3 regions of the Paenibacillus sp. URB8-2 genome follow, and region 3 is predicted to be linked to each of the others. Evidence: predicted binding sites of a transcription regulator. Region 3 holds the regulator's gene; each other region holds the start of a gene.
The links. Region 3 encodes Rex, which represses fermentation and respiration genes when NADH is low (regulators of the CRP and FNR family bind a similar motif). Its sites were predicted from a motif close to TTGTGAAATATTTCACAA; they were not measured.

Region 1 (10,791 bases), 1.7 Mb from region 3:
GAAGGAAACCCTGGACCGGATCGAGCCGGGTCAAAGAGAAGAAATCTTGAACAACTTCGATTCATTTCGGACTTATTTGAGCAAGCGGGTTCAACTGGCCAGAAAAATCGGCCTCAGCGAGGCGCAGCTTGCCCAAGCGGCCGAGAAGGTGGCCGATTATTTGGCCGCTTACGAGGAACCGCGCAACAGCGAGGAGAAGCTCCTTCTCGAACTGTGGAAGGTAGGCAGCAAAGAGGAGCGAACCAAGTTCGCTTCCATGCTGGTCAGGCTTGCGTTGTCCGAAACGGTCTAAGATCGGAATAGAGCGTTTCTCCCTCTTTGGCTTTGCCGAAGAGGGCTTTTTTGGGTCATAGGCCGGCAGTCAGTTCTCGCGGAAAGGATGCCTTACCATGATTAAGCTCAGTGTGCTTGACCAGTCGCCGGTATCGGAAGGAAGCTCGCCCGCCGAGGCGCTCGCGCAGACCGCCGCTCTGGCCCGGGAAGCCGAAAGGCTCGGTTATTTCCGCTTCTGGGTAGCGGAGCATCATTTTGCGCCCGGCCTTGCCGGATCGAGTCCGGAAGTGCTCATGGCGCATTTGGCGGCCGTTACCTCTTCCATCCGAATCGGCTCAGGAGGTATCCTGCTCCCCCACTATAGCGCATACAAGGTTGCGGAGAATTTCCGTGTGCTGCAGGCCCTTTATCCCGGGCGCATCGATCTGGGGATCGGCCGGGCAGCCGGCGGGGGCGTTCTGGCCGTCCGCGCTTTGCAAGAATACGGAAAGGCCGGCCCGGATCATTATTCCCTGCAGATTGCAGATTTGATCGCCTATCTGAACAATGGAGCGGACCTGCATCACCGTTTTGCGGGGCTTCAGGCCATGCCTGTTGTTGCCTCCCCGCCGGAGATTTGGCTGCTCGGTTCGAGCAGGGACAGCGCGGAATTGGCCGCCAGGCTGGGAACGGGGCTGGCTTTTGCCCGTTTCATTAACTTTAGCGAAGGGGAGGAGGCGATGGCGGCCTATCGCGCTCATTTTTGCCCATCGCCTTTGTTGTTGAAGCCCCAAGGCATGGTCGCTGTGTTCGCGGCCTGCGCGGAGACGGCCGAAGAAGCGGACCGGCTGGCTTCCAGCATGGACCTCTCGGCCGTCCTGCTGGACAAGACGCATGTCTCCACCCCGACGCCTTCGATCGAGTCCGCGCTTTCATATCCCTATACGCCTTACGAGAAGCACATCGTTAGTGAGAACCGCAAACATATACTGGTCGGCTCTCCCGAAGAGATCTGCGATCAGCTCTACGAAATCTGCGCGCGGTTCGGCTGCGAGGAAGTGATCATTGCCAGCGTGATGCACGACTTTTCGGATAAGCTGAAATCCTATCGGCTGATCGCCGAAGCGTGCGGGCTGGCTGGGCGTCAGTCTCCCAGTTAGCAGCTGTTTTTGGCGCTTTGCCGGTTGAAATAAGCAGCCGATCATATTACATGTCAGATGAAAGGGAAACGTAAAGCACGGTTCCGAAGCCTTCCGAAGGAGAAATTCTCTTTTCGGGAGGCTTTTTTTATTATGCGGATGAGTGGAGAAAGCGTTAATCCCTGAAAAATAAGGCTTGACGCTTTTCAAAGAGCCTGTATCCTGAAATAGAGCTAATGTGCGGCATGTCCGAAGAAATGCGGCTGCTGGCGGCAGCCGGGACAAGGTTCAGGATAAAGGTGCAGGAGGTCTATATACAGATATGAGGTTAATTACGGAAGTAGCGGCAGAGACGGGCATTCAAGAAGATCATCTGGAGTTATACGGCAAATATAAGGCAAAGTTGGCACCATCCCTGTGGGATGAAATCAAAAGCCGTCCCGACGGCAAGCTGGTGCTGGTTACCGCCATCAACCCGACGCCGGCGGGAGAAGGAAAGACGCTGACGACGATCGGGCTCGCACAGGCCATGAACAAGGCGGGCGTCAAGACGGTAGCCGCGCTGCGGGAACCTTCCCTCGGACCCTGCCTTGGCATGAAGGGCGGAGCAACGGGCAGCGGCAAAGCGCAGATTGTTCCGGCCGACGAGATCAATCTGCATTTTACGGGCGATATCCATGCGGTGACGTCGGCGCATAATCTGCTGTCGGCTATGATTGACAATCACATCTTCCAGGGCAACGAGCTGGGGCTGGACCCACAGCGAATTGTTTGGAAACGGGTGATGGACATGAACGACCGCAGTCTCCGCAGCGTTGTTACAGGGCTCGGCGACGGCAACGGGATCGTCCGGGAGAGCGGCTTTCAGATCACGACCGCTTCGGAAATTATGGCCGTGCTGTGCCTGTGCGATAATTTGACGGATCTGCGGGAGCGCCTTGGCCGCATGCTGATCGGCTATGACCTTGAAGGGCAGCCGGTGACTGCTGGCGGACTGAAAGCGGTGGATGCGATGACCGCTCTGCTGAAAGAGGCAGTCAAGCCGAATCTGGTGCAGACGCTTGAGGGAACGCCGGTCATCGTGCACGGGGGTCCGTTTGCCAATATCGCGCATGGCTGCAGCAGCGTGATCGGCACCCGCTACGCCCTGAAGCTGGGCGAAGTCGTCGTAACAGAGGCGGGCTTCGGCGCCGATCTCGGGGCGGAGAAGTTCATGGACATCAAATGCCGGCAGGCGGGCCTTAAGCCTTCGGCCGCCGTACTGGTCGTGACGGTAAAGTCGCTGAAATATAACGGCGGTGTCCCCAAGGGAGAGCTTTACGCCGGAAACCGGGCCGCTCTGCTTGCCGGAATGGCTAATATGGAGCGCCACATCAATAATTTAGGGAAATTCGGCGTTCCTGTCGTAGTGGCGCTCAATCACTTTGAAGGGGACAGCCAGGCGGAGATTCAGGAAGTGCTCGCGGCTTGCCGCCGCCTGGGCGTACCCGTCGCCATTTCCAAGGCGTGGGCTGAAGGCGGTGCGGGAGGCCTGGAGCTGGCGACCGAGCTGAAGAAGCTGCTGGCCGTAAGTGATGCGTCTTCTTTTGCTCCTTTATACGAGAACGAACTGGACATTCCGTCGAAGATCGGCAAAATCGTCAAGGAAATCTACCACGGCGCCGATGTCGCCTTCAGTCCGGCGGCAAAGCGCAGCCTGGCGCTCATCGAAAAACTGGGCCTAAGCCGCCTGCAGGTGTGTATGGCCAAGACGCCTTATTCCTTCTCCGACCAGCCACGATTGCTCGGCGCGCCGCGGGGCTTCACCGTTCAGGTGCGCGATATTACGCTGTCGCTGGGAGCGGGCTTTGCCGTTGTCATTACAGGCAGCATCGTCACTATGCCTGGGCTTCCGGCCAAGCCCGCCGCCGAAGGGCTGCGGATCGATGAGGAAGGACGCCTGCTCGGTCTGTTATAGCATGACCTGAATCTTATGCATAATACACAAATCCCCTGGTTTCGCTAGTGAAACCGGGGGATTTTTTATGGGGACTTGGATTGAACACAGGAAGGCGCATCCATTCAATGGGGTTGGCTGCTTCATTCTTCCGCTGACATAATGTTAGGGCAAGCGGGCAAAACTAAAACCGACTTATGCCGAAGCGGTTTACTTTAAATTGTGAACAATATGTTAATTGGCAAAAAAATGATTGAAATGTGATAATTATCACAATATAATAATCATATAAAGTGAAAAAAATCACATTAACAAACGTTTTATACAAAAAAGAGCTTTGCAAATTGGAGGAGGAAGAAACCATGAAAGTAGCCGTTATCGGATGCACCCACGCAGGAACCGCCGCCATTGTCAATACAGCCCAGCTGTACCCGGAAGCCGAGATTACCGTATATGAGCGCAACGACAACATCTCGTTCTTGTCCTGCGGCATAGCGCTGTATGTCGGAGGCGTTGTAAAGGACCCGCAAGGATTGTTCTATTCGTCCCCGGAGAAGCTTGCTGAGCTTGGAGTCAAGACCAACATGCGCCATGAGGTTGTCTCCGTCGATACGAAGAACAAAACGCTGCGCGCCCGCAACCTGAACACGGGCAAGGAATTTGACGACACCTACGACAAGCTGATTGTAACGACGGGTTCTTGGCCGATCGTGCCGAAGCTTGAGGGAATGGAGCTTGATAATATTCTGCTCTCAAAAAACTTCCATCATTCCAATACGATTATTGAAAAAGCGCAGCGCGCAAACCATATCGCCGTCGTCGGGGCGGGTTATATCGGCGTCGAACTGGTCGAGGCATTCCAGCTTAACGGCAAAAAGGTTACGCTGATCGATGCGGAGACGCGCATCCTGAGCAAATATCTGGACGCCGAGTTTACGAATCCGATCGAACAATCGCTGAAGGATCACGGTATCGAGTTGGCGCTCGGCGAGAAGGTCAGCTCTTTCAAAGGTGAAGACGGCAAGGTAACAACAATCGTTACGGATAAAGGCGAATACAAAGCCGATCTCGTTATCCTGTGCATCGGTTTCCGTCCGAACACGGAACTGCTTAAGGGGCAGGTCAATATGCTGGACAACGGCGCGATTATCGTGGACAACTATATGCGCACCAGCGCGCCGGACGTCTTTGCTGCCGGAGACAGCTGCGCAATCCATTACAATCCGACCGGCAAAACAGCTTACATCCCACTAGCTACCAACGCCGTGCGGATGGGCACACTGGTCGCCCGCAATCTGGTGAATAATACAATACCTTACATGGGAACTCAAGGGACTTCCGGCATAAAAATTTACGAAGACAACATCGCCGGAACCGGCTTAACTGAAGCTGCTGCCAAGCACGAAGGAATCGATGCCGAAGCGGTCATGATTACGGACAACTACCGTCCGGAGTTTATGCCGACTTTTGAGGAACTGCAGCTTAAAGTGGTCTTTGAACGCGGCACGCGCCGGATTCTCGGAGCACAAATCATGTCGAAAATGGATTTGACGCAGTCGATCAATACGATCTCCGTCTGCATCCAAAACGGTATGACGGTCGACCAGCTCGCCTTTATCGATTTCTTCTTCCAGCCGCATTACAACAAGCCGTGGAACTTCCTGAACACGGCGGGGCTTCAGGCGCTGCCGAAATCAGCGGAGAGCAAACAGCCGGTCAGAGTGTAACCAAGTTGAGCGTCCCCGCCATATCTTAACCCGAATATCAGTATCAACCGGAGCCGAACGCGGCTCCGGTTTTTTATATTTTCGGGAACCGGACAAGCTTGACTGACGCCCGAAGCGCCGGTTGCTTAACGGCGGCGTTGTATGCGCTTTTTACAGTTTTCGGAAGCGATTTAAAGTTTGACACACTGGTGAAAAATTTCACTAGTGATTTTCTTAAGTGATAATTATCACGTAAATGTAGGGGGCAAAGAGCTACAATGGGCGTAAAGGAAAAATTTAAAGTAATATAGAAGGAGACAGGAATCATGGCTTATAACAAACCGCAGCAAATTGCGGAAGCAACGGTGGAGAACGGCATCAAGAAGGCGCATAACCCTCTGGCCACCGTGCTTATCCTTGGCTTTCTGGGGGGAGCGTTCATCGCTCTAGGGTATTTGCTTGATATTCGCGTCATTGCCAGCGCGCCGAAGGAATGGGGGTCTATTGCCAGCTTTATCGGGGCTTCAGTGTTCCCGGTCGGGCTCATTCTCGTGCTTCTTGCAGGAGGCGAACTGCTGACCGGCAATATGATGGCTGTGCCGCTTGCAATGTTTTCCAAGAAAATTTCGTTTGCAGAGACAATCAAGAATCTGATTCTGATTACGCTGAGTAATTTGGCGGGCGCGCTGTTCGTGGCTTATTTCTTCGGCCATATCGTGGGTCTGACCGCTGACGGCGTTTACCTCGATAAGCTGGTCGATCTGGCGGAACACAAACTGGACGTTACTTTCCTGCAAGCTTTCATCTCGGGTATCGGCTGTAACTGGCTGGTTGCCCTGGCCGTTTGGCTGTCCTATGGCGCCGACAATTTCAGCGGCAAAATTCTTGGCATCTGGTTCCCGACCATGGCTTTCGTCGCCATCGGATTCCAGCACGTTGTCGCCAACATGTTCCTGATTCCGGCGGCCATTTTCGAAGGCCATTTCACATGGGGGCAATACGTTGGCAATTTCATTCCGGTCTGGCTCGGCAACCTGACAGGCGGTGCGCTGTTTGTAGCCGGCGCCTACTGGAACGCCTACCTGCGCAAATCGCCTGCTGCGGTTCAATCGCTGGACAGCGTGGCTTCCGCCGGCGTGAAGAAGCACGCTTAATTACCGGCGATTACGGCCATAATTTTTTTATAAGTGCAATGCCTGAAACCAATCAAGGGTACCGTCTCCGGAGGAGCGGTGCCCTTTTGTATGAGTAAATACCCAAGGCAACACAAAATTCGCCGTAATCGCTAACGGTCCGGGGGAACGAAACCGAAGCTTACGGCGAAAAAATAGGGAGTATTTCATGTTTTCTATTACCCGGCTTTTACCGGTTCGAATCAGCGCAAGCGGCTCCGTTTTGCTTTACGGATAAGAATGTTCGATTATACAATAAAAGCAGCAAAAATGAGGAGGGCTTGCAGCATGGAAGAACTGGAGAATGGCGTATTTCCGGCGGTGTGCTCACTGGATTGTCCCGACACTTGCGGGCTTCTTGTGCATAAGATAGACGGCAAAATTGTAAAAATCGAAGGAAACCCTGAGCATCCGGTCACCCGGGGTGCCATCTGCAACAAGGTTAGGCAGATGGCTCAGCGCGTCCATCATCCGGACCGGCTGACAACCCCGCTACGCCGTGCGGGGCGCAAAGGGGAGGCCGTGTTCGAGCCGATCAGCTGGGATGAAGCAATTGCCGAAATCGCAGGCAAATTCCGCAGTCTGTCGGAGGAATATGGTCCGGAGAGTATTTTGCCTTACAGCTTCTACGGCAACATGGGTGTGCTAAGCGTAGAGGGGATGGACCGCCGGTTCTTTAACGCGCTTGGAGCAAGCCGTCTGGAGCAGACGATCTGCAATGCCGCCGGAAGCACGGGATGGAAATATACGATGGGCTTCAGCGGCGGGACAAGCCCTGAGGATATAGTGAACGCTGATCTGATCATCGTCTGGGGCGGAAATATCGTCAGCACGAACATGCATCAGGTTGTGCTGGCCGAGCAGGCCCGGAAGAAGGGCACCAAGATCATCGTCATCGACGTTCACAAGAACCGTACGGCGCAGTGGGCCGACTGGTTCCTGCCGCTCTACCCGGGGACGGATGCGGCGCTGGCGCTCGGCATCATGCATATTTTGTTCCGCGACGGGCTGACGGATTCAAGTTTCCTCAAGTCTTATACGGTGGGACATGAAGAGCTCCGGAAGCAGGCGGAGAACTATACGCCGGAGGCCGTGGCGGCCATTACGGGCATCCCCGCAGAAGACATTGAACAGTTGGGCAAGCTGTACGGAGAGGCGGGGGTGTCTTATATCCACATCGGCAACGGGCTTCAGCACCACGATAACGGCGGCATGGCGGTGCGCAGCATCGCTTGTCTGCCGGCGCTGACCGGACAATGGCTGAAGACGGGGGGAGGCGCGACCAAGGGCAACGGCGGGTATGCCGGGATGAATTCCCGGGCGCTGGAGCGTCCCGATCTGCGCCCGAATCCGCGGGCACGCAGCATAAATATGAACCGGATCGGCGAAGCGCTGGAAATGATGGAGCAGCCGATAAAGGCGCTGTTCGTCTACTGCAGCAATCCGCTCGTCGTCGCGCCGGACGTGGAGCGGGTGCGGCGCGGATTTGCGCGCGAGGACCTGTTCACGGTCGTGCATGATCTTTTTCTGACTGATACGGCCAAATACGCCGACATTGTGCTGCCCGCGACGTCGACTTTTGAAAATACCGATTTGTACAGCTCTTATTGGCATCACTATATCCAGCTCCAGGAACCGGTACTGGCCGCCCCGGGAGAGTGCAAGAGCAATGTTGAGCTGTTCTCGCTGCTTGGCAAGGCCATGGGCTATGACGAGGAAGCCTTCGGGCAAAGTGAGGAAGACATGATCCGCGAGGCGCTGGACTATCCGCGCAATCCGTATCTGAACGGAGTGACGCTGGAGCGGCTGAAAAACGAGCGCCATGTCAAACTGGATATGACGCCAAAAGAACGGTATCTGGATAATCTGCCCACCCCTTCCGGCAAGATTGAACTGTATTCGCGGGCAATGGAGAATGCGGGACTGCCGCCGCTGCCGGTCTACACTCCGCTTGTCGAAGGCTTTGACGGCATTCGGCGGCCGGGCAAAGAAGATAAGTATCCGCTGATGTTCATCTCGCCGCCGAACCACAACTTTCTCAACTCCACCTTCTCCAATGTCGCCAAGCATCAAAGTCTGGAGAAAAGGCCGACTCTGCAAATTCACCCGGCGGATGCCGCGGAACGGGGGATTGCCGACGGTGATGAGGTCAAGGTATATAACGACCGCGGCGTGATCGAGATTTGGGCGTCGGTAACCGACCGTATGCTGCCGGGCACCGTTATCAGCCAGGGGCTGTGGTGGGAAGGCAAGGACCGCCCGCAGCGGAGCAATGTGCTGACACCCTCCCGGCTGAGCGATATGGGAAAGGGAGCAACCTTTTTCTCAGCCACCGTTGAAGTTGAACTGCGTTAAAGCGTCAATGCGTATGCTTGCCCTGAACGTCTGTTAGACGTAATACTAGATAGCATTAATGACACATAGATTACAGGGGATGTATAGGCAGATGAGGTTTTTGAATGACTATCCTAGAGAAATAAAAGTATTTCTGATCGCAAGCTTGATTAACGCGACCGGCAGCGCGCTGATGTGGCCGCTGGTTACGATGTATGTATTTGACGAGCTGGGACGGAGCATGCAGGATGCCGGACTCGTTATTTTGATTCAGTCGATTGGCGGGATTGCAGGGCAGCTGCTCGGCGGCGCCCTGTATCATAAAGTCGGGGTGAACAAGCTGATTGTCGGTGCGCTGGCCATGAATGCGCTGGCTCTGTTCGCCCTCCCGGCGGCAAGCGCAAGCTGGACGATGTTCATGATCGCAATGGGGCTGGTGGGACTGTTTGGCGCGCTCTCCATGCCCGCGATCCAGGCGTTCATCGGCTTTCGGTTCGCGGAGCGGCGGGCCGAGCTGTTCAATATCGTCTATGTCGCCAACAATATCGGCGTGGCGGTCGGAACGGCGCTGAGCGGATTTCTGGCCGATATCTCCTATATGCTGAGCTTCGTGATGAACGGCGTCACCTCCGCCGTATTTGCCGTTTTTTTCTTTGTGTATCTGGGAAAAGTGGGCGGCGCGCAGGGACCGGTTCCGGGCGAATCCAGGAGGGCGCAGCCGCGGGCCGTTTCCAACTGGAAACTGATGGGCAACACACGGATCTATCTGTTTATGGCCCTCGGTTCGCTGTTTCTGCTCATCGGCAATTCCATCTGGAATACGGGAGTGTCGCCATTCATCATTTCGGAAGGTTTGCCGAAGAAATATTATGGCTTCCTGTGGACGCTAAACGGCATTCTGATCTTCGCCGCCCAGCCGCTGGTCGCCTTGATCAAGCGCTGGTTCGCGGCCGGATCGGCGGCGCAGATGACGGCGAGCGCCGTCTTTTACCTAAGCGGCTACGCCGTCATCCTGACGATGCCGAGCTATGCAGGAATGCTGCTCGCGATGCTGCTGACGACGCTTGGCGAAATGCTCATTGCTCCCGCCATGCCGGCGTTTATCACGGAGCATGCCTCGCTGGGCGCTCCATTCTATCTGGGCCTCACCGGAGGAATCGGAGCGGTCGGCAGGGTGCTTGGCCCTTACTTCATGGGCGGCCTGTTCGACGCGGGAGGCTTGGCTCCGACCGCCTGGCTGGCCTGCGGAGTGGCGGTGCTCGCGGTAGGGTTTTTCCTGATTCATGCGTACGGCAGCAGACGCGGCGCGCTGCTTGCGGAGTCGGCGGAATCGGCGAAATCGGCTTGACCGGAGCATGGGAAGCTTTAATAAATCGGTGCTTGAACAATGCGCCGTTTACTTGCAAGGGGGATACGAATATGCTTCACATAGACAGAGATACGCTGTCGATCCGGCTCTCCGAGCTTCGCGATGTTCGCGAGCTGATTATGCTGGATCATCTGATATGGACCGAGGATACGGCTCCAGCAGCTTTGTCGTGGAGGTCGAGCGAGGACTATTTGCTGCATGCGCCTCCTGGCTCCCAGCTTGTGGCGGTAAAAGGGGACAAGCTGTGCGGCTATGTCGGCTTCGGCTGTCCTACCGGTATGAAGAGCAACCGGCATGTCTATGAGATTCATATTGCCGTTCATCCCGACCGGCAGCGTTCGGGAATCGGCCGGGACCTGATTGAGGCCGTCAAGAAGCTGGCCGCTGAGCGCGGCATCCGCAAGCTTCGGCTGCGCGCGCTTTCCTGCAATGTCCCGGCTCTGGCTTTTTATCACAAATGCGGTTTCCGGGAAGAAGGGCGGCTGCGCGAGGAATTTTATCTTGGGGGCCGGTATGTGGACGAAGTATTTATGAGCTGCCGCCTCATGTAGGCACCGAACTGCCGAGCGGAAGAACGGACGAACGACAGAAGGAAGCGAACAGAAAGCGGGGTTGGTCATGAAAATCATGTCATTGAACGTAGGAATGCCAGTAACGGCCCTTTATCACGGAAAGACGCTGGAGACGGGCATATACAAATTTCCTGTGGAGGGTCCCGTGCTTCTGTCGGCAGACGGGCTGACCGGGGACGGACAAGCCGATCTGGTCAATCACGGAGGGCCGGACAAGGCCGTCTGCGTGTATCCATTGGAGCATTACGCCTACTGGGAACAATGGCTTGGCAAAAAGCTGAACAGCGCCGCCTTCGGAGAAAATCTGGCGA
Region 2 (10,791 bases), 1.9 Mb from region 3:
TCCTCGCGTTCGCGGTGAAGCCGCTTCTTGATCCGGCTCAGCGACTCCGGCGTCATGCCGAGATAGCTTGCAAGCTGATGCTGAGGGACACGGTCGATGAGTCCGGGTCTTCGAAGAAGCAGGGTCTTATAACGCTCTTCGGGGGAAGAAGCGATAAAAGCGGCGAACTCCTCCTGAAACTGACCGAAGCTCTCCTCAATCATCCGGCGCGTCATGGACTCCAGCTGCGTGTATTTGGCGTACATCTCCCTCTCGGCGTCCAGCCGGCCGACGACCAAAACAGAGTCCTCCAGACAGGTCAGGGTGTAATCCGACGATTTATCCGGCTTATGTACGTTAAAGATGGCGATCGCCTGCTCCTCCGTGTAGAAGTTCGAGGTTATGTCCCGGCCCGTCTCATCCACCGCATGCTGCCGTACGCACCCCTTCAGGACAAAATAACATTTGCCGGTAATCTCCCCCTGCCTGAGCAGAACGGTTCCCTTCCTGTATTCTTCCACCTGAATTTCATCCAAAATCGCGTGCTGCTCTGCTTCGCTCAAAGAGGTCAGCCGGGCCATATATTTTAGTAAAAGATGCTTCATTTTTTCCAGCCTTCCTCCTTCAGTGTATGAGTTACCGCATCATGGGCACGTCAAAATTGTCCGAATGAAAAAGGCTGCCGTACCGCCCATTCTCCACCGTTAATTACAGCACGCAGTAGTGCGGGTCGGTCACGCCGATCGGATATGACTTGCACCATGCTCCATTTTAAGGGAGGCCAGGCGGGTTGTACATTTCTCTTTTTTGTAGGCTAAGGTTGCCCTAATCGCTATGCTCCGCCAGCTGCACCTCAAAGCCGTCCGGGTCCAGGATATAAAAGAACCGCAGGCGCGGATTCGGCGCGACCGGTCCACGTGCAACCGGAATGCCCAAGTTCTTCAAATATTCCATTGCCCCATCCAGGGACTCCACCTCAAAACCAATGGACACACCGCATTCCAGCTTAAGCCCCGGTTCGCTCCCCTGGATCAGCTCAATCTTCGGTTGCCCCTCCGTACCCAGCATGGCAATCTGCCTGCCTCTGCTCTCGAATCTGCGCTGAACCGGCAGTTTGAGGATCCCGTGATAGAAGGTCAGGGACACCTCGAGATCGCGCACCCGGAGTGTAATCCAATTCATGCTCAAATTCATGCGTGTATCCCCCTCTGTTGATTGTCCCATCCGCTAATATGCGATCAACCAAGAAGAAACGGCTTCGCCGTTCTTTCAGGGGCGGTACCGTTTCTCTCCCATTTCTATTTACACGACCAGATATTCCGCGTTCTTCTCGCATTCCGCGCATTTGGCCGGCGGGTCCCAGTCCGAGAATTCGGTATCCTTCAAATCCACGACGTCGGGCGCGTCCTCGTATTCGTCGACAAACATATCAATGGCCAGCTCCAGATGTTCTTTACAGACAACATACATGTAATGCAAGCATCCCTTTCCCTTTGCTCTTTGAGCGTAATACTTCTCTTACTGTTCTACCACAATTCCGGCGAAAAAGAAATCCAAATAACCCGCAAAAGCGGCCGCCCGACGCAGCTGTACTTTTACGGGTCTATGATTGGCCTTACTCTATAAAAATGCTGCGTTTGGCTTAATTGGCCGAAGAGGCGCGCTGCGCCGCATACCCCGGCCGGTCCAGCTCATACAATCTGCGGTAGCGGGGCTTGGAAGCCATCAGCTCGGCGTGGGTTCCGCGCATTTCGACTCTGCCGTTCTCCATAAAAATCACCTCGTCCATCCGCTCTGCGCCGACGAGATGATGGGTCACCCAGATCAGCGTCTTGCCCTCCATTGCGGCAAAAATCGTCGACAGCAGCTCTCGCTCGGTACGCGGATCGAGGCCTACCGTGGGCTCGTCGAGCAGAACGACCGGCGTGTTCTGCAGCAGGATACGCGCGAGCGCGATCCGCTGGCGTTCACCGCCGGAGAAGCGCTGGCCTGCTTCGCGTACCCGCGTGTCGTAACCTGCAGGCAATGAGGCGATCAGGTCGCCCAGCTTCGCCAAAGCGCCCGCATGCGCGATGTCCTCCTCCGAAGCCTCGGGATCGCCAAGCCGGATATTATTCGCCACTGTTGTGTCGAACAGATGCGGACGCTGGTTCAGCACGGAAATTATTGATGGAATCCGATCTCCGTAAGAAGCGGCGGCACGTCCGCTAATCGTGACAGATCCTGCGGTCGGTGCAATCGCCCCCTGGATCATCTTCAGCAGGGTCGATTTGCCTGCACCGCTGCGGCCGATAATGGCAATTTTTGCGCCTTGGGGGATGTCCAGCGTCAAATCGCGGACCGACCATTCCCCCGCTTCACCGTAACGGTAGCTTGCATTGCGCAGCGATATATGCGCCGAATGACCTTCTTGGCCATCGGCTGCAGACAGGTCTGAACCAGCGCGGCCGGAGTCGCTCCCAGCTGCACGGTCAGCATCAGACTGCTCCAAATTAGTGCTGCCCGGTTCGCCGCCTCGCAAACCTTCAGCCGCTGAACCGATCGGCTCACTTGGAACGGCTCTCCCTTTGCCCAGATGCGCCGAATTTTTGTCCGAGCCTCCGGCGGCAGACTGATACCAATCGGCGCGGCCGGAATCACCACTGTCTGGCGCACCGCCATCCGCCAACTCCTGCGGCCTTTCCGCCACACCCGCCAGCCGTTCCAGCGAATTGCGGTACTGAGGGATTTTCTCGATGGCCTCGGATACCGGCAGGAACGCATCCGCAACCGGAAAGACCACCAGCGCGAAGGCGGCAATCAGCGTGCCGGGAATCACTCCCTGCGCAAACTCGCCCCCGGCCCACCAGATCATGGACACCACGCCCAGGCCGACCACCGACTGGCCGAGGAACATGCGGATTCGCGCCCAGCGCCGCAGCGCGGCGTCTGTACGGGCAACCGCCCGTTCATCCGCCTCGTACGTTTCAACGAACTGCCCCTGCCGCCCGCTGATCATCCAGTCGCTCATGCCGAGCACGGCGTCCGTCAGCTTTTGGTACAGCCGGTTCCGTTCCTGCTTGATTTCTCGCTGGCGCTTTTGCGTCAGCAGCAGCGAAATGAGCGGCAGCACGGCGACCAGCACCAGAATGTACAGGCCGACCAGCAGCGCGAAACGCACATCGAATGTACCGATGGCAATGACTGCCGCCGCGTAAAGAATCAGGGAAATTACGGCGGGAAATACGGTGCGCAGATATACATTTTGCAAATACTCAATATCGTCGGCCAGCATGCCGAGAATATCGCCCGTGCGGAAGCGCGAGGACAGGAACAATGCCTGCGGTTCCAGGATGGAGTACAGCCGCTGGCGCATTTTGGACAAAATCCGCAAAATTGTATCATGCCCGACCAGCCGCTCCACGTAGTGAATGACCGCCCGGCTTGTGCCGAACGCGCGAACACCGACAATCGGAACATAAATCATCAGGATGTTCTCCGGCGGGATGGATGCTTTGGAAATCAGGAAGCCGGACGTATACATCAGGGATGAAGCCGAGAACACGGTCAGCGCACCCAGCAGGACAATCGCCAGGAAACGCCAGAAATAGGACGACACATAGGGAGCAAACCAGCCTTCCCGTTTCAATGAATCCCCTCCAGTTGCGCTACTACAAGCTCGTAATAGGTTCCTTTGCGTTCAAGCAGCTCCTGATGGGTGCCCACTTCGGCAACTCTGCCCTGCTTCATGACAATAATAACGTCCATGTCCGCCATCCAATGCAGACGGTGCGTAGCCAGAAAGACGAGCTTGCCCTCAAACAGCGGCAGCATCGTTTCCTTCAGCTCATATTCCGTCTCAATATCCAGATGCGCGGTCGGTTCATCCAGCAGCATGATCGGACGGCTGCTCAGCAGAGCCCGCGCCAGCGCGACCCGCTGCTCCTGACCGCCGCTTAAGGAGCGTCCTCCTCCGCCGATCATTTCATTCAATCCGTCAGGCAGCGAGTCGGCAAGCGGCGACAATCCGGCGGCAGCGACCGCCCCAGTGACGGCTTCCAGCGAAGCCTCCGGGTAGTAGAACCGGACATTATCCGCCAATGTTCCGCTGAAAATGTACGGACGCTGCGGAATATACGACGTCTGGCACCGCCACGCGTCGTCGGTCAGCGAGCTCACCTTGCAGCCGTTAACCGTTATACTGCCCCCTCCCGGATGCAAAAACCCGGCAAGCACATCGATCAGTGTCGACTTACCGGCGCCGCTCTCGCCGATGATGCCGATTGTGCCGGTGCCGGTGAACTGCAAACTAATCTCCTCCAGCGAGGAAGGGCCGTCTTCTTCATGCCGTATGCCGATACCTTGGAGAGACAGCGTACTGCTGCCGGTCCAGGCAAATACGGAATCCGGCAATGCCGAAAGGTCAGGACCGGAGGCTCCTGCTTTCCCGCCGCCAGACGGATTCGGACCCGGTTTACCCACCGCCGACGAGGCATACGCCGTACCCGCTTCCCCGGAGCGGTCTTCCGACCGCCCCTCATCTCCTGCCACAGATTCCGAAGAAGATGGCGCCGAATGCTCCAACGCCACCGCCTTGACCGTCTCCCGGTCGATGATGCTCTTCATCGCTTCGCCAGCCTCCTTGCCGTCGAGCGTGGCGTGGAAGTCGGCGCCGACGAGCCGAACCGGCAGGAAATACTCCGGTGCGAGAATCAGGATCATCAGCCCCGTTACAAGTGTCATTTCGCCGTTCACCAGCCGCAGACCGAGACTGACGGCCACGGAAGCAACGGACAGCATGGTGAAGAAATCAAGCGCGAACGAGGACAGAAACGCGACCCGCAGCGTCCGCATCGTTGCCGAGCGGTAGCGGTCGCTTACATCGGCGATGGCCTGGCTGTGGTCCTTGCTGCGGCCAAGAAACTTCAGCGTCTCAAGCCCCCGCAGCGAGTCCACAAAATGATTGGACAGCGTGCGATATGATTCCAGTTGCCGGTCCATTTGCTTCCGCGCCGTCATGCCGATCAGAATCATGAACACAATAAGGATCGGCATCGTCACGGTTAGAATGATGCCGCTCATGCGGTCCTGCATATACACATAAACAAGCAGCAGCGCAGGCGTTACCGCCATTCCGACCATCCGCGGAATGATCAGCTCCAAATAGGTGCGGAACTTGGTGACACCCTCCAGAACAAGCGTCACCAGGGTTCCCGTTCCCTGATCCCCAGCCATTCTCGGCCCCAGCCGGAACAGCCTGTCCATCATCTCACGCCGCATGGCGCTGCCCGTCTTCTCGGCGAACCGATACGAGATGCTGCTCATCAGCAGTCCGCAGGCATGCCGCACCAGAAACGCAAGAAGGAACAATAGCGCAGTGCCCCATTGTTCCTTCAGCGGATTGCCCGCGAACAGCGCGGAGATAATTTCTGCCAGCGACGTGGCCAGCAGCAGGATGGACAAGCTTTGCACCAGGGTAAGGAAGCCCACCGCCAGAAAGACCGGCCTCACTCCTTTATACCCAAGCAAATTTCTATCCATTAATATTCAAGAGTCTCCCTATCGCTAAGCCGTTTATGGAAGATAAAATAGCTCCAGATCTGATAGCCCAGCACGAACGGCAGCATGGTCAGCGCCACGATCGTCATCACTTTAAGCGAATAATGACCGGATGCGGCGTTCGTAATAGTTAAGTTGTAAGCTTCGCCAAGCGAGCTGACCATAACCCGGGGGAACAGGCCGACGAATACGGAGATTACCGAGAGGCCCAATACCGCGCCGGTCATGCCGAACGCCCAGCCGTCACGCTTCTTCTTACTGAAATAACCCGCCAGCAAGAAGGCGACCAGCCCCAGCACCACAATAGCCCACAGCAGCGCACCGCGCACGTCGAAGATATCCGTCTGGAAGTAAGTCATGATGACAAAAGCCAGCAGCACTACGCCCGTCGGCAGCAGCAGAGCACGCGCCCGTTTGCGCGCCCGTTCCTGAAGCTCGCCGAAGGTGCGAAGCGCCGTGAATAGGAGGCCGTGGATGTTGCACATCAGAACGACCGCAACACCGGCCAGCACGGTATAGACATTGACGATATCGCCGAAGAAAGCCGCATGCATCTGCATGTCGCCGTCAATCGGCAGGCCTTTGATAAAGCTCGCAAACACTATGGCGAGCAGGAAAGGCGGAAGGAAGCTGCCGATCAGGATGGATAGATCCCAAGTCGTTCTCCAGCCGGCGGACTCAGCTTTGCCTCTGTATTCAAAGGCCACCCCCCGAAGAATCAGACCGAACAGAGCGAATACAAACGGTACATAAAATCCGCTGAACAGCGTCGCGTACCATTCGGGGAAAGCGGCGAACATCGCACCCGCCCCGGTAATCAGCCATACTTCGTTCGCATCCCAGAAAGGGCCGATGGAGTTAATCATCACCCGGCGCTGCTTTTCATCCTTCGGGAGCATTTGAGACTGCATTCCCACACCGAAGTCGAAGCCTTCCAGGAAGAAGAATCCGACGAAGAGAACCGCAATCAGAACAAACCAAAGTTCATTAAGTGAGAGCATGGTGTCCCTCCTTTTTGTTATAAGGGTCCGTCGAATGCGAGTCTTCGTCGATGGCGTACGGGCCTTTTTTGATTACTTTGACGAACAGATAGATCAGCACAATCAACAGAACCCCATAGATAGCGTTAAAGGTAATGAGCGAGAACAAGACTTGTCCTGCCGTAATATTGGGCGAGACGCTCTGCTCGGTGGTCATCAGTCCGAAAACGGTCCAAGGCTGACGCCCGAATTCCGTCATGACCCAGCCCGCCGTATTGGCGATCGGAGGCAGCAGCAGTCCGGATAAGCAGATGCGCAGGAACCCGGTGTTCGGCTGATCCAGCTTCTTGCGCCACATCAGATATACAGCCCATAATGAAATGAAAATCATAGCTGTACCTGCCGCAATCATGATCCGGAAGCTCCAAAAGGTCGTACGTACAGGCGGTATGTAATTGCCCGGACCGTATTTTTGTTCATACTCGGCCTGCAGCTCTTTCATCCCCTTGACCTCACCGGAGAACTTGCTGTAGGAGAGGAAGCTAAGCGCATATGGAATCTTAAGTTCATGAGTGCTTACCATTTTCTCAGGATCTATATTGGCGATTACATTCCACGGCGCAGGGTCGCCGCTCTTGCCCCACAGGCCTTCGGAAGCGGCCATCTTCATTGGCTGGGTCTTAACCAGGTATTGCGCCTGCCAGTGGCCGGCGAAGGCAACGCCAATCGAACTGATAATGCCGACGATCGCCGCGATTTTGAAAGACTTTTGAAAGAACGAGACGTCCTGCTTTCTCAGCAGCTTAATTGCGCTGACACCGATAATCAGAAAGGCTCCGGTGGCAAAGGCGCCTAGTACGGTATGCGGAAATTCAACCAGAACTTGACCGTTGGTGATCAGCGACAGAAAATCGTTCATCTCCGCGCGGCCGTTATTGATGGTGTACCCTACAGGATGCTGCATAAAGGAATTCGCCGCCAGAATCCAGAAAGCCGACAACGTGGTGCCAATCGCAACAAACCAGATAGACAGCAAATGGATCTTCTTGGAGACCTTGTCCCAACCGAAAATCCAAATCCCGATAAACGTCGATTCCAGGAAAAACGCGAGTAAGGCTTCAACCGCAAGCGGAGCCCCGAATACGTCACCGACAAAGCGCGAGTAGTCCGACCAGTTCATTCCGAACTGGAATTCCTGCAAAATCCCGGTCACAACCCCGATTGCAAAGTTAACCAGGAAGAGCTTCCCCCAAAATTTAGCCATTCGCTTGTACTCTTCGTTGCCGCTGCGTACGTACATCGTCTCCATAATCGCGATGATGAACGACAATCCGATCGTCACCGGCACAAAGAAAAAGTGAAAAATCGTTGTCGACGCAAACTGCATGCGCGACAGCATAAGTGTGTCCATGTTTTCCCTTCCTTCCCCCCGTTTAGTTGTTTATATTTTGTCAAAATTTTAAGATGTGAATTGTGATTTATGTCACACTATAATCCGCTTTTCCAGCATAAAAATCAATAAATTTGTGACATTGATCACAAATTTTTCGACAAAAACAAAAAAAATAAGACGGTTTTCCGTCTTAAACCTTTTCGGCTTACAAATCTATACTATACTTTCACCTTTAACTTGCACCCTGAGAAATGGAAATGCCCTTTTTCAGCGATTTGGGATCGCCGTTGGAATTGTACAATTGTGGAAGCATTCTCATTCCCTGCTCCATTGGCGCGTGGCATAGAGGGCAGGTAGGCGCAACATCAAACGAAAAATTATCTCTCATCCAGCCGTTGCAATCATCGTTCGTGCAGGACCATACGGCCGTATTCTCTTCCGGTATTTCTTCCAGTGGTTTCTTCCGGTAGTTCAATGCCGTTCCCTCCATTTCTCTACGTGCAAAGGTTGGTATAAGGTTTAAAAAAAGACCGTCCCGACTCTTCTCAAGCGGGACGGTGTTTGGTTAATTTACAGTTTTACAACGTTCTCGGCTTGCGGTCCGCGGTTGCCTTGAACAACGTTGAATTCAACGCGTTGGCCTTCGTCCAACGTTTTGAAGCCGTCGCCGGTGATTGCGCTGAAGTGTACGAATACGTCGCTTCCGCCTTCAACTTCGATAAAGCCAAAGCCTTTCTCTGCGTTGAACCATTTAACTGTACCTGTTTGCATGGTGTATGCCTCCAAAAAATAAAATTAACATGTTTCCTTTTATCTTTGAACAAAGAAAAAATTCACACATTGAGAAAGGCTGTTCTTACCAACTTGACAACCCTTCTCAATGTGAAAATTCAAGTTTCAAATTAAATTATGACTAATATCATAGTAACACATCGCGGTAGCAAAGGCAAGCTAACGACCGGTAAATTCTCCATTTTTTGCCGTAAAAGGCTGGCGCTCCAATCGTGCACAGCCAGCCTTTTCTTCGGCGCTTTAGTATTATATCCTGCAAGTTCCGGAATTATTCCCCCGGTTTTTCTTCAAGCATAACCGTAATTTCTTTCTCTATCCCGTTCCGGTAAAAGGTGATGGCGAGCGGGTCGCCGATCCGGGTCTCATTGTACAAATACTTGCGCAGGCTCAGCGTGGAATCAATCGTTTGGCCATTGAATTTCGTAATGACATCATTCAGCTTGAGCCCGGCTTCCTTGGCCGGCCCGACGACATCAAGAACGACGACGCCTTCCTTGACGCTGCTCGGCAATTTGAGCGCCTTGCGTTGGTCTTCGGCAAGCGGAACATACGGGTTGTTCAGATCCATCGAGTATACCCCCAGGTAGGAGCGGGCGATTTTCCCTTTCAGGACCAGTTCCTCCGCAATCTTGATGACATGGTTAGCCGGAATGGCAAACCCGAGGCCTTCCACGCCGGTATCGGAAATCTTCATCGTATTGATGCCGATCACCCGGCCGTTCAGGTCGACGAGCGCTCCTCCGCTGTTGCCTTCGTTGATGGCTGCATCGGTCTGGATAACCTCCTGCTCCCAGTCATAAACGCCGTCCTGGTTAAGGGATACCGGAATCGTGCGGTTCGCATAGCTGACAATGCCCGAGGTAAGCGTATCGCCAAGGCCGAGCGGATTGCCGATCGCAATCACCGTCTCCCCAAGCTGAAGCTTCGAGGAATCTCCCAGTTTGGCGACAGTGTTGATCCCCCCGGCATCAATGGAGAGGACGGCAAGATCGCTGACTTTATCCGCGCCGACAAGCTCGGCCTTGCGGGTCTCTCCATCCACGGTGACAATCTCAAGCTTGCCCGCGCCGGAGATGACATGGTTATTGGTTATAATAAACGCCTTGTCGTCCGTTTTCTTATAAATTACGCCCGATCCGAGCGCCGACTCATCCAGCGTATCTTTCGTATTCTCTTCTTTATGATTGATTATGCTGACAACCGCCGGACGGACGGTAGCCGCTGCCTTGATAATCCGGTCGTAAGGATCCCCGCTGCTTGGCGTGACATTCTGAATGAAAGCGGGCTGGCCTCCTTTTTCATGGGACAACTGCCCCGTAACAAGACTGAACAGCAGAACCGCGACTACCGCGCTGAACAGGGAGCAGATCGCGGAGACTTGCATCGTTGACAGCCTCAGCCGTCTGCTGCGGGCCGACCAGCGGCGGGGCATAGACCGCTGCTTTGAGACTTTTCGTTCTCTCCGTCTGGATACTTTGGTGGAATAGAAATCATCATCAAACAGTCCCAACTTATCATCCTCTCCCCTCTTTAACTCGCGCCTGAAGCGTGGGGCAGCCTGCCCTGCAGCCGTCTCGTTTTCATTTTATAGACTGCGTCTTGCGCAAAAAGGTTTCAGCTATGCGCTCATTCAATATAAAAAGGCCATCTTGCTGCATTAAAGAAGCGCCCAATCTCTTAAGTGCGGAATACTTTAACGCCTGTCAGACTATAATACTAGTAATACTGACGATAGGCAGCGTGCAAACGGACTGCTTTGTCCCTCTATTGTATCATAGCGCCGAGAGGCAGCGCCGTGTTCGTCAAAATAAAAAAACGACAAATAGTGGCAGGAGGCAAAACTATGGATTCTTTTTCTTCAACCATGGATTTGGTGCAGTTCATCGGCAAGCTGGGCGATTTGAAGGACGATCACTATCATATGACGCTGGCTCTTAGCGCAGCCGTAGAACTACTGATTGAAAAAGGATTGATCACGCGCCAGGAGCTGGAGCGCAAAATGTCGGAGCTTGACCAACTTATGATTCGCTCACCGTATCCCATGGCGTAGGCTGGTCGTAATACGTGTCGCAGAGCCGAAACTCGCTGTCTTTGTAGAAGCAGCCTCTG
Region 3 (10,791 bases):
CCATTTCTCCAGTTGCTTATCAAGGCTAGTCTCAATCATGCTGTAGGAGTAGTCCAATTTCTCCGGCGTCTTCTCCACCAGCAGCACGTCCAGACCCTTGGCTGCCAACATCTCGGCAATCCCTTGTCCCATCGTGCCTCCGCCGATGACACCGATTTTCTTAAAATTCATAAAAAGCCTCCATCCTTTCAGGTATCTCTACATTTTTGTAGCACCTTTTTATCTGTCGAAAAAAACAGCATACTCCGACATATAATAATATCTTAGCATGTCTGAAAAGTAAAAAAAAATAACCGGCATCAAGAATTATGCCGGTAAAAGGACACTGTCACGAAATTGACAACGAAATTGTTCTCCAGAGAGCACTTCTTCCTTCATCAGGATATCCAGGGAATAATCGAAAACATTTCGTTTATTTTCCAGAAGTGAACGGGTTCGTTCCATCAGTTCGTCCAAAATTTTACTATTCTCTTTCATCAATTCTTCTGTTGTTACCATTTCCAGCTTGGCGATTCCAAGGGAGGTAAGACCGGACTTCATCATCATTTCCACAATACCGAGGGCCTGATCGAAATCGCCGCGGGAGCCTGTGCTCCGTCCGCCGTAATACATTTCTTCGGCAGCTGCTCCGCCCAGAGCGATCATGATCTGCTCCTCAAGATAGTCTTTCGTATACAGATACTGCTCCTGCTGCGGGTTATGCCGCACATAGCCGAGCGCCTGACCGCGCGGAGTGAGTGTTACCTGACTAACGCTGCCGGGTCGCAGAAGCTCGGCCATAATGGCATGTCCCAGCTCATGAATCGCTACCCGCTTCTTCTCTTCTTGGTTCGTCTCGCGGTCCGTCTTCTCGCCCATCATCACCTTGTCGATTGCCATCGCCAAATGACGATGCTCCACTTGGATCAGATTATCGCGCATCATATAGATGGCTGCTTCGTTCATGACGCTCTCGAGCTGGGCTCCGGAGAAGCCGTAAGCTTCCTCCGCGATTTTATCCAAATCGACTTCGGAATGAAGCGGTTTGTTCTTCGCATGCAGTTCGAGTATCGACCTGCGGCCCTTTTTATCGGGCATGTCCACCTGAATGTGACGGTCAAAACGCCCCGGCCGCAGCAGTGCGGGGTCCAGCATTTCTTTCCGGTTAGTGGCGGCGATCAGCAGTATGCGCGGTGTATCCGAGTTATAGATGCCATCCATTTCGGTCAGCAGCTGGTTCAGCGTCTGGTCGTACTCCCGCTGCTGCCCTCCTTCGCGTTTGCCTCCGATTACATCGATTTCGTCGATGAAAATAATCGCGCTCTCCTTGTTCTCCTTAGCGGCGCGGCCCCGGGCGTCCTTGAACAGATCGCGGATGCGTCCGGCGCCGACACCGACATACATTTCCACGAATTCACTGCCGGAAGCCGCAACGAATACCGAGTTCGTGTAGTGGGCCGCAGCCTTCGCCATCAGCGTCTTGCCCGTTCCGGGAGGCCCTGTAAGGAGAATCCCCTTAAGCGGACGGATACCGAACTTGCTGATTTCTTCATGCCGGATCAGAAAATCTAGCGCCTCGCGCAGCTCCTGCTTCGCACTATCCTGTCCGCCGATTTCTTCAAACGTCAGCTTTGCCGGACCGTTCTTCTTGCGCTTCTTCTCCGCGCCCGCATTAACAGCGATACCGCCGCGCAAAAGGGTAATAGCCAGCAGAGCGCCGACCATGGCAACAGCAACAATTATCGGAACGACATTAAAACCGAGAAAGGCTAAAAAAATCAGCAGCACAGGGACAAATCCGATCAATACTTCTTTACTCCATTTAGGCATTGTTCCATACCCCCATCGTTTCCGGCTCGCGCGGTAAAATGATAAATTTGCTCTCTTTGCCGTCCGTCAGACTTACATATACATTTTTGTCGTCGATTTCCGTCGTGGCGGTAACGTTCGTGTACTGGGTGGACAGCTCTTTGAGCTTCTCCGGAATAAGCGTATATTTACGGCTTTCCATCGCCTCCGCTACGGAAAACATCGCTTTATCCCAATATTCGTCAAGCTTTTGGTTAGAGTGCTGTTCCACATCCAAATTCACGGTCCGTCCGCCAATCGCGGACTTGCCTTCGGTATTTATATATTGAACCAGTTCACGTAATTTCGTGCCCGGCTGCAAATCAAGTTTCAGAGTAACTGCATTGCGGTTAATAGAGATATGGGAAGCGTTGACTCCCTTATAGCTGCTTACAATCTTTTCAAGCGGCTCCTGAACGGCAAATTGACGATACAGAAACCAACCGCCGAACAGCAGCGCGGCTGACAGCAGCGCGGTCAACAATACAGGCATTAGACGAAGTTTCAAGCAACGTCCTCCTCTCAAATGATGACAAACTTTATAACTTTCCAAGCAGCGTGCTCAGCGCCATTCCGAGTCTGGCATGCTCTTTGCCATGCCTTGATACATCTAGTAGTATATCATAGGTGTATATACTAGAACGAATTAATTGTGAATAATATTTAAAATTTTATCTTCTATTTTTTCCCTTTATAATTCATGGCGGGCCTAGCGCTCCGAAAAATAAAATCTAAAAAAAGAACCAGCCATCCCTGAAAGGGTTTGGCTGGTTCTTCGTTTACGCTTCATTAACGGCTCGGAAGGCTGTAGCCGTCGCCGATCTGCTCACCGTCCGAGAAGCGGTAAAACCGATAATAATATCGGTCTCCGTCTTTATAAAAAAGCTGCCAGGCGTACTCGCCGTTGTAAGCGCCGGGAAGCAATCGCTCAATCTTGATGCCGGGAAGCGAGGAGGCGATAATCTGCCGCATTTTTTCCTCGGATGTGCCTTGAGACAGCTCTTCGGCATGCACGGCATTCTCTCCCTCTACCGGCTTTCCTTCAGCAGTAAAGCGCACCCACACCATCATTTCGGTTCCGGTCTTGTTTTTGCCGGTAAGGACCCAGTAAATGGCGTTTTCGTCCCAGACCGATTTCTGAGCTTGGTCGATTTCCGTAAGCCCCGCCCTGCTTATTGCCGTGGCTTCAGCTGCGCTGCGCTCGCTCCATTGATCCTTCAGCACGTAAGCAAAAAATTGATACAAACCGAACAGAAGGAGCAGGGCCAGGAACGCCCCGTATAAAATCCATTTTCTCCTTTTTCTCAACGTGCAGCTCTCCTTCTAAGAAGAAACGGCAACGCCAACCTTATACAGGCGGCGCTCATTTCTTGTAAAAAGTAACCTTTAGCTCCAATCTACTTACCGCTTCAGCAGGCCCTCGAACGCTTCCTGGGCTTTTCGGCGGATCTCCTCTTCGTCAAGCGTCAGGGACTTCCCGTTTTTGACAACTTGCTTGCCGTCCACCCATACATGCTCGACGTCCTTGGCGCTGGCCGAGTATACGGCATGTGATATAAGATCCGTATGCGGCAGCAGATGCGGCTGGTCAATATCGATGGCGATGAAATCGGCCTTCATTCCCGGCGCGAGGCGGCCCACTTGATTAAGGAATACGGACTTCGCGCCATACTCCGTTCCCATACGCAGCGCTTCGCCGGCTGGAACCGCCGTCGGATCGCCGGACACTCCTTTATGGATCAGCGCGGCCAGGCGCATTTCTTCAAACATGTCCAGGTTATTATTGCTTGCCGGACCGTCCGTTCCGAGCGATACCGTAACGCCCGCCTTCAACAGCTCGGGTACGCGAGCAACCCCGCTGGCCAGCTTCAGGTTACTGCCCGGATTGTGGGAAACGCCGACAGACTTACGGGCAAGAATTTCAATTTCCTCGTCGTTCAGATGGACGCCGTGCGCCACAAGCGACGGGCGGGTGAACATGCCAAGCTTCTCGAGATGGGCTACGGGCCGCAGTCCGTAATCCGCTTCGTTCTGCTCCACTTCCCGCCGCGTTTCAGACATATGGGTATGAATAGGCAAGTCCAGGTCATGGGCAGCCTGAACGAATTTCTCGAAATAATCCGGAGGGCAGGTATACGGAGAATGCGGCGATATCATGGCCGTGATTCTTCCGTTCGCTTTACCGTGCCACTCTTTTGCAAAAGCAATCGCTTCCGCAAGCTTCTGGTCCTGCACTTCCGGCGGGCACAGTCCGATTACGCCCCGCATCAGGACGGAGCGTATTCCGGAAGCTTCAGCCACTTCCGCGACCCGGCCCATGTGATCGTACATATCGAGAAACGTCGTTGTTCCTCCCTTAAGCATTTCCAGTACCGACAGGGCGGTTCCCCAGTAAACGTCGTCGCCAGTGAATTTCCCCTCCATCGGCCACATTTTCTCCTGGAGCCATACCTGAAGAGCAAGATCGTCTCCGTAGCCGCGCAGCAGAGACATCGCTGCGTGCCCATGCGTATTGACCAATCCGGGCAAGAACAGAAGACGGCTTCCGTCAAAGGAAGGAACGTCTTCTTCAAGCGCAGGCGGTTCTTCCCCTATGTATGTGATCAGATCGTTATCGATAACCATATACCCGTCGATAACAGGCTTATCAGCGCCGGGCACAGCGAATTTGCCGCCGCGGATCATCCATTTATTGCCCATCAACTTCCTCTTCCTTTCCTTCGTGAAGATAATACGCCAAGCTTTGCAGGTCTGTCGTAAAGTCGGCAGCGTGCACGCGAACCTCGGATGGCGTCTTCAGGATTACCGGCGCAAAGTTCAGAATTGCTTCAATGCCGGATTCAATGAGAATATCCGCGACATTTTGCGCTTCCTGATCAGGCACGGTAATGATGCCGATGCGAATGCCCTGCTCACGGACGGTATTTGCAAGCTCGTCCATGGGCTGGACGGTCAGTGTATTGATTTTGGTTCCGACTTTCGGCTGATATGAATCGAAGACGGCCGTTATTTTCATCGTATCTTTCAAATATGCATTGTAATTGGATAGAGCATGGCCCAGGTTGCCGGCTCCGACCAAAGCAACGTTGATCGGCTGATCCAGCTTCAGGATATGGCGGATTTTCTCGATCAGGTACGGAACGTCATAGCCGATTCCTTTTCTGCCGAAGTCTCCGAAATAGGCCAAATCCTTTCGTATTTGCGCAGGATTTAAATCGAGCCGCTGTCCAAGCTCTTGAGAAGAAACAGTAGCGATTTCGCGTCTGTGCAGATCGTTCAAAAACCGCAGATACACAGGCAATCTGCGGACAACGGCCTCCGATATTTTGTCCGATTTCATGTGTTCTCCTCCTAAAAGATTATCGATCCCTCCCAAACCCTCCCTTCCAAGGGAGGGCCCCAAGGGCTGCCGCCCTCTGGACACCCGCTAATGGCAATTGGCGTTGGCGGAAGTTGGGCGGAACCTTGATCAGACGGGTGAAGGATCGCTTATCGTCCCGTTCGGGACACGCTTTACGAATGGCGGGATTTAGTTATAGGACCCGCCAAAAGATTAAAACCGGACAGATCGGCCTATGTTGTACAATGGCCAATCCGTTTCTAAAAGCGGCAAGGCTAAAATCGGGTGATCGGCCTATGTTGGACAATGGCCAATCTGTTTCTAAAAGCGGTAAGGCTAAAACCGGTGATCGGCCTATGTTGTACAATGGCCAATCTGTTTCTAAAAGCGGTAAGGCTGAAACCGGAGATTGGCCTATGTTGTACTATGGCCAATCCGTTTCTAAAAGCGGCAAGGCTAAAACCGGGTGATCGGCCTATGTTGTACTATGGCCGATCCGTTTCTAAGATGCTCCGTCATGCTGCAGCCATTCGGCGATTCGCGGAACCATTTGCTCTGTTGTCATATGCTCCATTTTGGGTCCCGGCAAGGAGTACAGGAAGTATTTCCCGTAATAAGATTCGATTACTCTGGTATCATATACGATAACAATTCCGCGATCCTGCGCGGTCCGCACAAGGCGGCCGAATCCCTGTTTGAAACGGATGACGGCCTGAGGCACGGACAGCTTCATGAACGGATTCTTCTTCTGCGCCTGCAGTAGTTCGGCTTTGGCTTCCGCAAGCGGGTGGTTCGGCGGCTGAAAAGGCAATCTGACGATCGCCAGGCAAGTTAGCGCGTCGCCGGGAATATCCACCCCTTCCCAGAAGCTGCTCGTTCCCAGCAGAACGGAAGCGGAATTTTCCTGGAAGCGGCGGAGCAGCTTGCTCCGGCTGCCTCCTTCGACGCCCTGGCCCAGCACGGCGATCTCCTCGGAGGCCAGCGCCTCCTTGAGCGGGTCGTAGACCTGGCGCAGCATCTTGTACGATGTGAACAGAACCAGCATGCGTCCCCTCGTCGTTACCGCGGCCTCGGCCAGGGAATGAACCAGCATATCAACGAACCGGGCGTCGCCCACCGTACCCTTCACGCTGGGGAAATCCCGCGGAATGACCAGAAGCGCCTGATCCCGGTATCGGAACGGAGAAGGAAGCTGTACAGTAGACAGCCGTCCTTCCTCATGAGCCTCATTCAGACCCAGATTGTCGATCATAAACTGGAACGATTTATCGACGGACAAGGTTGCAGACGTCAGAACGATGCTTTTTTTCTTATCGAAAAAAAGTTCCTTCAGGTGGGTGCTGACATCGACGGGCACGGCATAGAGCTGCAGCGATTTGCTGCGGTAATTTCCATTTGCCTCCAGCCAATATACAACATTTTCATCGTTCATGCCCATAAAAAAACGCACCTGCTCGCGGATATCGCCCAAATCTTTGAATAGCCCGCCAACATCGGTTACAAGGCTGTCAGCCGAAGACTGACCTTCCTGATCGCGCATCTCGGACAGCATTTTGTCGCCCTTGCGGATAATATCGCTTAATGAAAGATTCAGTGTATTCTCAAGCAAAGCAAGCTCTTCCCAGCCTTTCGGCTTCTTGGAGGGAAGAAGGCGGTGCACAAGCTGCCCCGCTTCTCCCGCCCCCGAGTCGGCGCGTTCCGGCATCAGAGTGAACAGCTTCTCGCTCAGCAAATCCCACGACTCTTTTACGGTAAGGAGATCGGGATACAGCCTGTCGATAACGCCGCTCCACTCGGAAGCCTGCTCGCTGCCCGAGCTTTGAAGAATCTGACGCAGCGCTGGGAGCTGACCGTTCCGGCTGTCTTTGTACAGACGATTCAGCGTATGAGACACGGTGAAGTGCTTCATATGCATGCCCAGGTGCTTTCCTGCCACTTCCTCCAGCTGATGCGCCTCGTCGATCACAAGGTAGTCATAAGAAGGAAGGAGCTGATGGCCCGCTTTTACATCGGCAAACAATTTGGAATGGTTGGTAATTACCACGTCGGCATTCCCCGCCTCATGCTTGGCGCGATGATAGTAGCATTTACGGAACCACGGACAAGCCCGCCCCAGGCAGGAGTCGGTATCGCTCGCCACCGTTTCCCAAAAGTCGCCGCCCCGGCTGCTCATATTCAGCTCTTCGTCGTCGCCCGATTCAGTCTGAGTGAGCCACACGATCATTTGCGCGGCAGTCAGCGTGTCCTCTCTCGGGGAGACGAAATCTCTTTTATTTATTTTATGTTCAAATTTACGCAGACACAAATAGTGTCCTCTTCCTTTAAACACCGCCGCTTTGAACGGAAAGGGCACGGTCTCGGTCAATAAAGGAATATCTCGTTCGCGAAGCTGGTCCTGAAGATTAATCGTATGAGTGCTGACCATCACTTTTTGACCCGTACGGACGCTCTGGTAAATGGCAGGCAGCAAATAACCGAGCGATTTGCCGGTTCCCGTGCCCGCCTCGATCAGCAAATGCTTCTCTTCTTCCAGCGCTTGGATCACTTCGCCGAACATGATCTCCTGAGCCTGCCGGCTTTCGTATTGGGGCAGGATGCTTCGCAGCCGCCTGACGACCTCTTCCATGTAGTCTTCAAAAGACAGCTGCTCCGCTGGATTATCGCCCTCCTCCCGCGGAGGAGGCAGATCCGTCCAATCCTGGGCGGCCAGCGCAAGCTGACGATAGAAATGAAGCTCGCCTTCAGGCTGAAACGATTCCATTTCGCGTTCGCCGAGCAGTCCCTCAAAGAACCAGCTTAAATCGCTGTCTTCTCCTGCAAACAACTCGGTCAGGCGCTGCACCGTAAGCAGTGGCTGGCTGTACAGCTCGTCCAGACATTTCAGCAGCACGTGCGCTGTCGCAAGCGCGTCGCTGTCCGCCTGATGCGGACGCTCATGGATAATACCGAAATGGGAGCTGACGGATCCAAGCTGGTAAGTGGTGAGCGACGGAAAACAGATTTTCAGAAAATCAATCGTATCGAGAATACGGCCCTGAAACGGCAAATACCCGCACCGGTCCAAGGCGTTCTGCAGAAAATGAAAATCGAAAGAGACATTATGCCCGACAAGCACGACATCATTCAGCAGGGGCACCAGTTCCATCATCATCTCTTCAAGTTCAGGCGCGTCCTGCACATCGCTGTCGGTAATGCCGGTTAAACCGGTAATAAAAGGGGGTATCGGTCCTCCGGGCTTGACGTAGGAACCGTATACACGCGAAATGGTCCGGTCTTCTTCTATAATGGCAAGTCCGACCTGAATAATTTCACCTACGGACTGGGTTCCCGTTGTTTCAAAATCAAGCACGGCAAATTTCATGATGTTTTAAACCCTTTCATTTGAGACTCCCTATCAGCATAACAGATGTTGCGAAAAAAGGCGATGCACACCGCCGTTAGCAGCAGTTGCATCGCTCCAAAATTACCGCCTGAATTACAGCAGTGAGACCAGTTGGCTTCCGATTTTAAGCTCGCCTCTTCCGCGCCGGCAAACCTCCAGATTGGCGTCTGGCTCGGGAAACGCGGGATCATATTTCAGCGCCAGACCGAACAGCTCCTTTGCTTCCTCAAACCGGCGGCCCGACCCCGCAATACAGCCCATTGCGTTGTATAGATGCGCCTTAAGCTTCCGGCTCTGAACAAGGGGCAGCATGTGCTCCAAATGTTCCCATGCCGCACCGGCTTTGCCCAAATGGAGATGGGACATTGCAAGGTACAGCCGGGCGGGCAGGTTGTCGGGATAAAGAGAGATGACGATGTCGAACTGTTCGATGCATTTCGGATACATCAGCAGCTTGTAATACCCCTGACCGCGCGCAAAATTCTCCATCTCAACCCCGGAGGCTTCACCGCCAAGCGGCTCCGGTTCCGGCTCTTCGGCAAGCTCCGCATTCTGGCGGAACAGACTGAGCGCCTCCGCAAAAACCAACCACTCGTCCAGCGCTTCATCGCTGAGCTTGCGGAGCATGCGGTATTTGCTTAACAGCTCACGACGCCGTATTCCCTGGGCTTCTGGCAATTGTCTGGCGATATCGGAAAGCATAACGTTCATTTCGGCAAACATCTGTTGAAACACGGGAGCCATCCCTCCTTGAGGAAAATGAGATCAGTGCAGCTTGCCTGACTTCATTGTTCGCCTGAGGACGCTCTTTCATGCGTGGCAGTGATTGCATGGTTGGCCCGTGATGCCCGAATCAGGCAATCGTCGCGTGAAGCTCTTTGTTGTCCAGCTTAACCGGACGGTTGTTCTCATCCACAAACACGACCGTAGGCTTGTGCCGTTCAAGCTCTTCCTGGGAAAAAATCCCATAGGAAATAATAATTACCGTATCGCCAGGTTGCACAAGTCTTGCCGCCGCGCCGTTCAGACAAATGACGCCGCTGCCGCGCGGACCCGGAATGACATAGGTTTCCAGACGGGAACCGTTGTTGTTGTCCACAATCTGCACCTTTTCATTCTCCAGCAGGTCGGCAGCTTCCATAAGAGCCTCATCAATCGTAATGCTGCCTACATAGTTTAAATTGGCTTCGGTTACCGTCGCCCGGTGAATTTTCGATTTCATCATATGTCTAAACAAGAGCTGCGACCTCCTTCGGCGTAAAGATGATATTGTCGATCAGACGGGTTCGGCCGAACCGGACGGCCAGCGCCATGATAATTTCTCCTTCGGCTTCGGTGAGCGGGAAATTACCCTCAAGCGGTTCAAGCTCCGGAAATGTCAAGATTTCCGCATAATCAATATCAGCAAGCGGCGAGCCGGAAATAATGGTTGACAGCAGCTCCCGGACTTCACCGGTCGTAGCAGCGCGTCCTTCCTCTACCGCTGCGCGGGCCTCCCGAAGCGAACGGGACAGCACCAGCGCCTGACGGCGTTCTTCGGCCGATAAATAGACGTTACGGGAGCTGAGCGCGAGCCCGTCTCCTTCGCGTACGATAGGACAGGGAACGATCTTCACATTCATGTTCAAGTCGTCGACCATTTGCCGAAGCACCGCCACCTGCTGGGCGTCTTTCAGTCCGAAAAAGGCATAATCCGGTTGAACCAGGTTAAACAGCTTGGCTACAACCGTTGTTACACCGTCGAAATGACCCGGACGTGAAGCTCCGCACAGTCTCGTCGTAAGAGAAGAGACCACGATTTTGCTGCGGATTTCCCGGGGATACATCACCTCTACCGCAGGAATAAACACGATATCGACACCCTCGCGCTCCGCAAGCTCCAGATCCCGCCGTTCGTCGCGCGGATAGGCTTCATAATCCTCATTCGGTCCGAATTGAATCGGATTGACGAATATGCTCATGACTACCGTACCGCACATTTCGCCCGCACGGCGCAGCAGACTTGCGTGACCATCATGCAGATAGCCCATCGTAGGCACCAGCCCTACGGGCCCTTGTCCCGCATCGCGCATGAATCCGACGGCCTCCCGCAGCTGCTCTATCGTTCTAACGACTCTCATTATGATCTCGCTCCTTTTCCGGCTGCGCCGTACAATGATTCCAGAACACCCTCATCCGCACCGAAAGCATGGCTCGCTGCAGGAAAGGCGCGCTGCTTGACATCCATCACATACTGGCCGAG

Region 1: the regulator Rex is predicted to act here: its motif matches at 5,241-5,258, upstream of PUR_RS24470 (formate/nitrite transporter family protein).
Region 2: the regulator Rex is predicted to act here: its motif matches at 8,022-8,039, upstream of PUR_RS25620 (cytochrome ubiquinol oxidase subunit I).

What each region holds. Positions count from the first base shown of each region.
Region 1 covers NZ_AP023239.1:5,284,749-5,295,539, reverse strand. Annotated here, with positions in the region: gene PUR_RS24490 (DUF3243 domain-containing protein) at 1-292, shown strand, start outside; gene PUR_RS24485 (LLM class flavin-dependent oxidoreductase) at 390-1,412, shown strand; gene PUR_RS24480 (formate--tetrahydrofolate ligase) at 1,714-3,348, shown strand; gene PUR_RS24475 (FAD-dependent oxidoreductase) at 3,690-5,054, shown strand; gene PUR_RS24470 (formate/nitrite transporter family protein) at 5,360-6,187, shown strand; gene PUR_RS24465 (molybdopterin-containing oxidoreductase family protein) at 6,494-8,560, shown strand; gene PUR_RS24460 (MFS transporter) at 8,652-9,887, shown strand; gene PUR_RS24455 (GNAT family N-acetyltransferase) at 9,959-10,459, shown strand; gene PUR_RS24450 (MOSC domain-containing protein) at 10,527-10,791, shown strand, end outside.
Region 2 covers NZ_AP023239.1:5,529,201-5,539,991, forward strand. Annotated here, with positions in the region: gene PUR_RS25585 (DUF4386 domain-containing protein) at 1-31, shown strand, start outside; gene PUR_RS25590 (Crp/Fnr family transcriptional regulator) at 1-584, opposite strand, end outside; gene PUR_RS25595 (VOC family protein) at 805-1,173, opposite strand; gene PUR_RS25600 (CxxH/CxxC protein) at 1,282-1,449, opposite strand; gene PUR_RS25605 (amino acid ABC transporter ATP-binding/permease protein) at 1,622-3,607, opposite strand; gene cydD (thiol reductant ABC exporter subunit CydD) at 3,604-5,499, opposite strand; gene cydB (cytochrome d ubiquinol oxidase subunit II) at 5,499-6,518, opposite strand; gene PUR_RS25620 (cytochrome ubiquinol oxidase subunit I) at 6,505-7,908, opposite strand; gene PUR_RS25625 (cold-shock protein) at 8,123-8,365, opposite strand; gene PUR_RS25630 (cold-shock protein) at 8,461-8,661, opposite strand; gene PUR_RS25635 (S1C family serine protease) at 8,951-10,192, opposite strand; gene PUR_RS25640 (hypothetical protein) at 10,526-10,732, shown strand; gene PUR_RS25645 (MBL fold metallo-hydrolase) at 10,701-10,791, opposite strand, start outside.
Region 3 covers NZ_AP023239.1:3,610,963-3,621,753, forward strand. Annotated here, with positions in the region: gene PUR_RS16595 (3-hydroxyacyl-CoA dehydrogenase family protein) at 1-171, opposite strand, end outside; gene PUR_RS16600 (AAA family ATPase) at 307-1,809, opposite strand; gene PUR_RS16605 (hypothetical protein) at 1,802-2,335, opposite strand; gene PUR_RS16610 (cell wall elongation regulator TseB-like domain-containing protein) at 2,617-3,135, opposite strand; gene PUR_RS16615 (amidohydrolase) at 3,229-4,530, opposite strand; gene PUR_RS16620 (redox-sensing transcriptional repressor Rex) at 4,517-5,167, opposite strand; gene dinG (ATP-dependent DNA helicase DinG) at 5,670-8,528, opposite strand; gene PUR_RS16635 (tetratricopeptide repeat protein) at 8,643-9,284, opposite strand; gene panD (aspartate 1-decarboxylase) at 9,403-9,786, opposite strand; gene panC (pantoate--beta-alanine ligase) at 9,779-10,669, opposite strand; gene panB (3-methyl-2-oxobutanoate hydroxymethyltransferase) at 10,669-10,791, opposite strand, start outside.